DNA from 4 places in the Hymenobacter sp. PAMC 26628 genome. Region 1 is predicted to be linked to each of the others. Evidence: riboswitches for the same ligand, from Rfam matches in the RefSeq annotation. Region 1 holds a riboswitch; each other region holds the start of a gene.
The links. A riboswitch is a leader RNA that binds a small molecule or an ion and turns the genes downstream of it on or off. The one in region 1 is predicted to bind S-adenosylmethionine.
Positions count from the first base shown of each region.

Region 2: it holds a riboswitch for S-adenosylmethionine, as region 1 does, so the genes downstream of both, AXW84_RS18730 (O-acetylhomoserine aminocarboxypropyltransferase/cysteine synthase family protein) here and AXW84_RS07315 (amino acid permease) in region 1, are expected to answer to the same signal.
Region 3: it holds a riboswitch for S-adenosylmethionine, as region 1 does, so the genes downstream of both, AXW84_RS16685 (carboxymuconolactone decarboxylase family protein) here and AXW84_RS07315 (amino acid permease) in region 1, are expected to answer to the same signal.
Region 4: it holds a riboswitch for S-adenosylmethionine, as region 1 does, so the genes downstream of both, metH (methionine synthase) here and AXW84_RS07315 (amino acid permease) in region 1, are expected to answer to the same signal.

Region 1 covers NZ_CP014304.1:1,641,563-1,643,755, reverse strand. Annotated here, with positions in the region: gene AXW84_RS07315 (amino acid permease) at 1-1,142, opposite strand, end outside; SAM riboswitch class I at 1,395-1,488, opposite strand; gene AXW84_RS07310 (GAF domain-containing protein) at 1,547-2,193, opposite strand, start outside.
Region 2 covers NZ_CP014304.1:4,314,680-4,316,872, forward strand. Annotated here, with positions in the region: gene AXW84_RS18720 (hypothetical protein) at 1-145, opposite strand, end outside; gene AXW84_RS18725 (LysM peptidoglycan-binding domain-containing protein) at 307-612, shown strand; SAM riboswitch class I at 779-893, shown strand; gene AXW84_RS18730 (O-acetylhomoserine aminocarboxypropyltransferase/cysteine synthase family protein) at 1,234-2,193, shown strand, end outside.
Region 3 covers NZ_CP014304.1:3,831,839-3,834,031, forward strand. Annotated here, with positions in the region: gene AXW84_RS16675 (aminopeptidase P N-terminal domain-containing protein) at 1-12, opposite strand, end outside; gene AXW84_RS16680 (hypothetical protein) at 190-387, shown strand; gene AXW84_RS26270 (hypothetical protein) at 536-658, shown strand; gene AXW84_RS16685 (carboxymuconolactone decarboxylase family protein) at 734-1,276, opposite strand; SAM riboswitch class I at 1,658-1,751, opposite strand; gene AXW84_RS16690 (glycosyltransferase family 9 protein) at 1,868-2,193, shown strand, end outside.
Region 4 covers NZ_CP014304.1:23,080-25,272, forward strand. Annotated here, with positions in the region: gene metH (methionine synthase) at 1-1,131, opposite strand, end outside; SAM riboswitch class I at 1,325-1,433, opposite strand; gene AXW84_RS00470 (molybdopterin molybdotransferase MoeA) at 1,609-2,193, opposite strand, start outside.

The DNA.
Region 1 (2,193 bases):
AACACGGCAATGAACGAGCCCAGCAGCAGGCTCGACTGGAACGGCGTGTTGAACGTGGGGTGCAGCTTGGAGAACACCGGCGGCAGCAGCCCGTCGCGCGACATCGAGAAAAACACCCGCGACTGCCCCAGCAAATCGACCAGAATGACGGACGTGTAGCCAATGAGAATGGCCAGGATCACGGCCGAGCTGAGCCAGGCGTAGGGCGTTTTTTCGATGGCGATGGCCACCGGCGCGGCGCTGTTTTTGAACTCCGAGTAGTTGGCTAAGCCGGTGAGGACGTGGCCGAAGAGCACGAACAGCACCGTGCAAACGGCCAGCGAGCCGAGGATGCCGATGGGCATGTTGCGCTGCGGGTTCTTGGTTTCCTGGGCCATGGTGGCCACGATGTCGAAGCCGATGAAGACGAAGAAAATGACCCCCGCCCCGCGCAAAATGCCGCTTAGGCCAAACTCGCCGAACTTGCCGGTGTTGGCCGGGATGTAGGGCTGGTAGTTGGCAGGGTCGATGTACTTCCAGCCTAGGGCGATGAACACCAGCACCACGGCCACCTTCAGGGCCACCACCAGGGCGTTGAACCAGGCCGACCCTTTCGTGCCCCGCGTGACGATGGCCGTGATGGCCAGCACCACCAGCATGGCCGGCACGTTTACGTAGCCCGTCACGCTGGAGCCGTCGGCCAGCTTGGCCGACTCGAAGGGCGACATCACCAACTGGGCCGGCAGGTGCAGGCCGTACTTGCCCAGGAACTTGATGAGGTACTGCGACCAGCTGATGGCCACCGTGGCGGCCCCCACCGAGTATTCGAGCACCAGGTCCCAGCCGATAATCCAGGCGAACAGCTCGCCCATGGTGGCGTAGGAATAGGTGTAGGCCGAGCCCGACACGGGCACCAGCGCGGCAAACTCGGCGTAGCACAGCGCCGAAAAAGCGCAGCCCACGGCCGCCACCACGAAGGAGAGCGTGACGGCGGGCCCGGCGTTGTTGGCCGCCGCGATGCCGGTAAGCGAAAACAGGCCCGCGCCGATGATGACGCCGATGCCGATGGCAATGAGGCTGAAGCCGTTGAGGGTACGCTTGAGGGTATTGCCCCCGGTTTCGGCCGCTTCGCGCTGCAACAGGGCCAGTGATTTTTTCAGCATAACTAAAAACTCGGGGCCCAGCGCGGGCCGGGCGGTAAACAAGGGGACGGCCAGGGCCCCGGGGCCCCATCCAAACCACTCCCCACAAAAAAGAAAGATTAATGCAAGGCCAGCCCTGGGCCGGCCGGGGGCCCTACCCGGCGGCCCGGCACCCCGCGCGGCAACAACAGCCGACGGGTACGCGCATGGGGCGGCGGCCGGCTACGGCTGGCAAAAGGGGCAACAAAAGGGGTAGGTATAGCACGGCAGCGCGTTTTATAGAACCAGGCCTTGGCACCGGGCCCGCCAAAGGCGGGGGGTTGCCGGCGCGTCAACGAGCCTGTCTCTCGGCGCCTCTTTATAAAAACAACCCGCGGCGCACCGCAGCGTTGCCGGGCAAAGGTACGGCGGCGGGGGCCCCAGCGCTAGCGGTGCAGGTCGGCCAGGGTTTGGCGCAGCTCGGCGTGCAGCACGCGCACTACTTGGGTGGCCTCTTCGCGGCTGGAGCGGCGGTAGCCGAGAGCGGCCTCCGTGTCGGGCGTGGCTTCCCATTGCTGGAGCGAGGCCAGGGTGTCGATGCGGGTGAGCGACTGGTCGATGCGCGCGTCGACGCGCTGGCGCAGGGCGGCAGCCAGGTCGGGGTCTGTTTCCAGGGCCACGCGCAGGTCGAGCAGGGCCGTGGCCACGTCGCCGAGGCTAGCCAGCAGCACGCTTTCTTCGGCCGAAAACGTGCGCGGGGCGTGGTCCATCACGCACAGCGTGCCGATGGCAAAGCCGTCGGCCGAGCGCAGGGGCTGGCCGGCGTAGAACTGCAGGTCCAGCGCCGCCGCCGCGCCAGGGTTGGTGAGTTGGCAGGGGCGCACCAGCAGGTTTTCGTACACCGTCACGCCGTCTTGCAAAACGGCCACCGAACACAGGCTGTCGGGCCGCGCTACCCGCTCGAGGCCGGGTAGGCCCACGTTGCCGGCGAAGACGACTTCCTCGGCCTCCACCAGCGACACCAGGGCAACGGGCACGCCAAAAAGCTTGGCCACGATGCTCACCAGGTCGTTGAAGAGCTGCTGGCCGGGTA
Region 2 (2,193 bases), 2.6 Mb from region 1:
TTTTCCACACCTTGCTGTCGGTGCCGTAGAGCATGTTCACGGCTTCTACTTTGCCTTTGTCGTTGCCACAGGCCACCACAAACAGGGAGAGCAACAGGGCGAAGCTGGCCAGGAAAGAACGGGCAACCAATTGGAAGTTTTTCATGAAAGGTGCGGAAGTAATGATGGGGAGGGTGAGGTGCCGGCCCGTGCCGACCGCCCTGCTTACGGCAAGGTAATTAAATAGTTTATTCGGCAACCCCTATGCTTAGCGGTGCGTAAAACCCGCTCAGTTGTTGCCAGTACTTCCCTGGAGGGACCCCGGCAATGTCCTACCCGTTTTCACCTAACCCCCACCCCCACGCCATGGGCCTGATGGATTTCCTGAACACCGAAGGCGAAAAGAAGCCTGTCGATGCCCCCCAGCCCACCGCTGGGGCCGACGCCCTCTTTGGTAATGCCGATGCCAACACCTATACGGTGGCAAGCGGCGATTCCCTTTCGAAGATTGCTAAAAACCACTACGGTGACGGCACCAAGTGGCACCAGATATACGAGGCCAACAAAGACCTCATCGGCAACGACCCTGACCTCATCGAAGTAGGCCAGGTGTTGACCCTACCTAGTCTCTAGGTACTTTTTTGCAGAAAAAAGGCAGAAAAAGCCCGGGCCCCTGGCGCGGGCTTTTTTGGGCCCATCGGCGAAAAAATTGGGGCGCCGCTTGCGGAAGCAAATTTTTCGCTTCTATATTTGCCATTACCAACCCGGTACGCTCCCCCTCGCGGCGGTGCAGCGTTTCATTTTATACAGAAGCGGCGAGAGATTAGGCTCTACGACCCGCTGGCAACCTTCGACCGCGCGAAAGGTGCCACTTCCTACCCCTCGGCCCCTGGCCGTTGCGGGAAATATAACCGGAGTGCCATGAACAACCCCCCCGTTTCCCATTCGACCCTCCCTGCCCAGCCGGCCTTGCCGGTGCTGGGCTTTTTGGCGTTGGCCGGCCGCATGCGAATGTGCTGTTGGGGCCCGTGTTGTTGCGGTTAGGCTGATGCTGCGGGCACTGCCCGCCCCCTCTTACCACTGGTTTTTTGGGTAGCGGCCAGCTGGGCCGCACCGGGCCACTGGGCACCTTGGGGCCCCCTTTCACCTCAACCACACGGGCTTTATTGCTTGCCGGCGCGGCCCAGGTCCCCGGTTTTGACCAGCCTCCCCTCTCTCCCTTAGATTTTTTACGGTTTTCAACCCTCCCCTTTTATGTCCGCTCCCCTGCATTTCGAAACCCTCCAACTCCACGCTGGCCAGGTGCCCGACCCCACCACCGGCTCGCGTGCCGTGCCCATTCACCAAACCACGAGCTACGTGTTCAAAAGCGCGGAGCACGGCGCTAATCTATTTGCCCTGAAGGAGTTCGGCAACATCTACACCCGCCTGATGAACCCCACCACCGACGTATTCGAGCAGCGCATTGCGGCCCTCGAAGGCGGCGTGGCGGCCGTGGCCGTGGGCTCGGGCCAGGCGGCGCAGTTCATCGCGCTCAACAACATCCTCAAGCAGGGCGACAACCTGGTGGCCAGCTCGTACCTCTACGGCGGCACTTATAACCAGTTTAAGGTGGCCTTCAAGCGGTTGGGCATCGAGGCCCGCTTCGTGGACGGCGACGACGCCGACGGCTTTGAGAAGCTGATTGACGAGAACACCAAGGCCCTGTACGTGGAAACGATTGGCAACCCCAGCTTCAGCGTGCCGGATTTTGAGCGCATTGCGGCCGTGGCCCACAAGCACGACATTCCGCTGGTGGTCGACAACACGTTTGGCGCGGGCGGCTACCTGTTCCAGCCCCTCAAGCACGGCGCCAGCATCGTGGTGGAGTCGGCCACGAAGTGGATCGGCGGCCACGGCACCAGCGTGGGCGGCGTGATTGTGGACGGCGGCACCTACGACTTCGGCAACGGCAAGTACCCGCAGTTCACCGAGCCCAGCGAAGGCTACCACGGCCTGGTTTTCAACGACGTGTTCGGCAAAAACGGGCCGTTCGGCAACATTGCTTTCGCCATCCGGGCCCGGGTGGAAGGCCTGCGCGACTTCGGTCCCGCCATCAGCCCGTTCAACTCGTTCCTGCTGCTGCAAGGCCTCGAAACCCTGAGCCTGCGCGTGGAGCGCACCGTGGAAAACGCCCTGAAAGTGGCCCAGTGGCTGGAACAGCAGCCCGAAGTA
Region 3 (2,193 bases), 2.2 Mb from region 1:
GGCGTAGCGCATAGCGGAGGTGGGGTGGGTTAGGGGCCGCAAGTTAGCGGCGCGGCGGGTGCCGGGGCCCCAGCGGGCAGCCCGGGGCCCCGGCGGGCAGCCCGGGGCCCCGGCGCTGGGCGTTCCGGCGGCGGGCCGTAAGTTGCCGGCGCAAACGGCTCCATCTCCAGCCGCTAATTACCGCCGCCCATGAAAAAATTCGCCCTGCCGCTGGTGCTAAACTCGCTGTTTATGCTGTTCGCGCTGCGCGGTTTTCTGCACGCCCTGGCCACGCACGAGCCCTGGCGCATCGCCACGTCGTCGGCGGGCTTCGCCATTGCGGTAGGGCTGGCGGTGGCGCTGGGCCTGGCCATCAGGAAGAACGCCGCGGCCGACAAGGCGGCTTAAAAATTTGCCCTACAGCGATTTACAACCAGCAGTGAAAACATTCTTGTTTTATTTGCTTATCCTGGGGCCCCTGCCGCTCCACATGTTCCTTGGCAGGGAAGCATTGGGCCCAAGCATCTCCTTGGCGTTAGTTTTCCTGTACGTTTTTGTGTACCACCCTACGCTGGTGGGCCTGCGGCTACTCGATAAGCACGTCATCACCAAGGCTGATTTTACCAAAACGTACATTCCGTTCTGGAATCACCGCTATTTCTCGCAAACGTTCTTTTAGAATACAGCAGGGCCTCGGCAACGCAACAGGGCGCCTCCCCGGCTGGGGAAGCGCCCTGTTGCGTTGTAAGCACTACTACGCTTCCTGTTCTTGCAGCGCGGGCCAGTCGATGGGCACTTGGGCGATGTGCTGCACGTAGTTATTGAACGTGTTCAGGGCCACGAACCCAATGAGTTCCACTAGGGCGGCCTTGCTGTAGCCAGCGGCGAAGAAGCGGTCGAGGCTGGCGGGCGCGGGGCGGCCGTTGCTGGCCACTACGTCGAGGGTGAGGGCGGCCACGGCGTCGAGCTTGGCGTCGCCGGTGCTGGCGGTGCGCACGCCGCGGGTTTCGGCTTCGCTCAGGCCCTGGAGCTGGCCCACGGTGGTGTGGGCGGCGACGCAGTAGTCGCAGGCGTTGGCTTCGGAGGCGGCGAGGTAGATGGTTTCGATTTCGCGGCCGTCCAGCTCGCCCTTGGCCAGGGCCGCGCCGAAGCCGATGGAGCCGTTGAGGGCCGCCGGCGAGTGGGCGAAGGTGGCGTAGAGGTTGGGCACGAAGCCCAGTTTGCCGTGCAGGCCGTCGTAGGTGGGCTGGGCGGCGGCGGGGGCTTGGGCGCGGGGCAATACTTCGAGGTGGGGCATAAAAAATGTGATGATGTGAGAATGTGGAGATGTGAGAATGAAAGGGATGTTCCGTCCTTATTTCTGCGCTTTTCCTTCGCCCACAGGTAGTTACCCACCATCCATTCAGCGAACTAACCCGGCGCACCAACACGCACCGGCCAGCCCGGCGAACCGGACGCACAACTACCCAAAAGCAAGGAAAAAGGACCGCCGGACGGGTGCGCCGCTAGCGGCAGCACTGGGGGCGCGACCCGCGGGCCTGCGCCGATAGCCGGGGAAAGTTGAGCGGCCTCAACAACCCCGGCCGGGCATCACGGGGGCCCAACACCGCGGAGCCGAAGCCAGGGGAGCGAGCAGAAACGTACCGGACGGGGGGAAGTGGGGGCGCATGGCAATTCGTTTTTATATGATCAGGAATTGGCACCGTACCAGCGGGTAGCTGGGGGTTGCCGGCGGTTCATCGAGCCTGTCTCTCCGCGCCTCTTTATAAAAACAATCCTTTCAGAAAGAACTGCTGTGCCAAATGTAAAGCAGCGGTTTGGAATTTTCCAAATCGGGGTGTTGGGCAAAGGCCAGGCAAGCCCTAGTTTTGCCCCCTTGCCCCCCGCCATGCCCGACGCCACTCGCCCCATCCTGCTCATCCAAACGGCCTTCATCGGCGACGTAATTCTGGCCACGGCCCTGGTGGAATACCTGGCCCAGCACGAGCCCGCCACGCCCGTGGACGTGCTCGTGCGGCGCGGCAACGAGGCCCTGCTCCAGGGCCACCCACACATCCGGCAGGTGCTGGTATGGGACAAGAAGTACCGCAAATACGCCAACCTCTGGCAGCTGGCGCAGCAGGTGCGGGCCGGCGGCTACGGGCGCGTCGTCACGCTGCAGCGCTTCGCCAGCACGGGGTTCCTCACGGCGTTTTCGGGGGCCCCCGAGCGGGT
Region 4 (2,193 bases), 1.6 Mb from region 1:
CACGTCGATGACCTGGGCCCCGCCCTCCACCTGGGCGCGGGCCACGGCCAGGGCTTCCTCGTAGGCCCCCGTGCGGATGAGGCGGGCAAACGCGCGCGAGCCGGTCACGTTGCAGCGCTCGCCCACGTTCACAAACAGGCTGTCGTGGGTGATGCCGAACGGCTCCAGGCCGCTCAGCCGCGTGGCTGGGGGCCCCGCAGCGGGCAAGGGCCGCGGCCGGTACTTTTCGGCTAGCTTGCTTAGCTCGGCGATGTGCTGGGGCGTGGTGCCGCAGCAGCCGCCCACCACCGTCACGATGCCATCCTTCAAATAATCTTCCACCAGGGCCGCAAATTCCTGGGCCGACTCGTCGTAGCCGCCAAAGGCGTTGGGCAGGCCGGCGTTGGGATAGGCCGAGATGTGCACGTCGGAAATGCGGCTCAACTCCTCCACGTACTGCTTTAGCTGGTGGGCCCCCAGGGCGCAGTTCAGGCCCACGCTCAGCAGCGGCAGGTGGCGAATGGAATTCCAAAAGGCCTCCACCGTTTGGCCCGAGAGCGTGCGGCCCGAAGCGTCGGTGATGGTGCCCGAAATCATGATCGGCACTTGGCGGCCGCCCTCGTCGAAGAACTTCTGCACCGCGTACAGCGCGGCCTTGGCGTTGAGGGTGTCGAAAATGGTTTCGATGAGCAGCGTGTCCACGCCGCCGTCCACCAGCCCGCGCACCTGCTCCAAGTAGGCCGTGGCCAGCTCGTCGAAGGTTACGGCGCGGAAGCCGGGCCGGTTCACGTCGGGCGAGAGCGAGGCGGTGCGGTTGGTGGGCCCCACGGCCCCGGCCACGAAGCGCGGCCGGTCGGGCGTGCTGTACTCGTCGGCCGCATCGCGGGCCAGGCGCGCCGACTCATAATTCAGCTCGTACACAATGTGTTCTAAGCCGTAGTCGGCCTGGGCGATGGTGGTGCCCGAGAAGGTATTGGTCTCCACCATGTCGGCCCCGGCGGCAAAATACTCGGCGTGGATGCCGCGGATGATGTCGGGCCGCGTCAAACTCAGCAGGTCGTTATTGCCGCGCAACGGCTTGGGATGGTCGGCGAAGCGGGGGCCCCGGAAGTCCTCTTCCGTAAGCGGGTGGCGCTGAATCATGGTGCCCATTGCGCCGTCCAGAACGAGCAGGCGCTGGCGCAAAATTTCCGGCAGGGGACTACAACAGGCAGCGTCGGCCGCAGTAGTTGGGGAGGCAGTAAGAGTAGAGGAAGGGGCGAAACCGGACATGCTAACCAGATAAAAGCGGCGGATAAACGCGCCTATCCAGAAAGAAACCCGCTCCCCTAAGGGGCGGTTCCGGCTGTCATCTTCTTCGGCCAAACGCGTTGGCAGAACGGGAGTTGGCACCTACTCAGAGCAGGTTGCCAAGACGTCACAGGGCCCAGTCCCTCGGTCTTTCTGGATAGCAGCTTCTGCGAAGATACGCACGGCGCGTCACCTCACCCCCGGCCCCTCTCCTGCGGAGAGGGGTGCGTTCAAGTTGCTTGTTCAGCTTTTAACGTTCAGGTACTGGCACCCCTCTCCGCTGGAGAGGGGGCCTGCCCCGTGGAGCCCGCGTGGTTTCCTTGGCTCAGCTTCCTATCGCTACGACAGCGGCCAGGCCGGCCACACGGTGCCGGGGGCAAAGTCCGTCAGCTCCGCCGGTAGCTCCAGAAACGCGTCGGCTCCGAGCAGGCCGGCCAGGTCGCCAGAGCCGCCCACGGCCACGGGCGTGGCGCGGCGCACCCCCAGCGCATCCACAGCAATGGCCACCGGCAGCAGGTGCGCCAGCGCGGGGCGGAACTGCACGGGGGCCGTGAGCACGGCCGGCGTGGGGCCCGGGGCCCCGGCCGCCGGCTGCTGGCGGGCCAGCAACCAGGGCCGCACGTAGCGGGCCGCCGTCAGCAGCGTCGACACCGGGTTGCCGGGCAGGCCGAATACCACGGGGCCCCCATCGGCCCAGGCCCCAAACCACATGGGCTTGCCGGGGCGCTGGTTCACTTCGTGGAAAATTTCTTCCACGCCCAGCGCGCGCAGCAGTGCGGGCAGGTGGTCGGCGCGGCCCTTGCTCACGGCCCCGCTCAGCACCACGGCGTCGAAGCCGGCGGCGAGGATGTTCGTGAGGCCCTGGCGCAGCGTGGGCAGGTCGTCGGGCAGGTGAAACAGGTGCACGTCGGCCCCGGCGGGGGC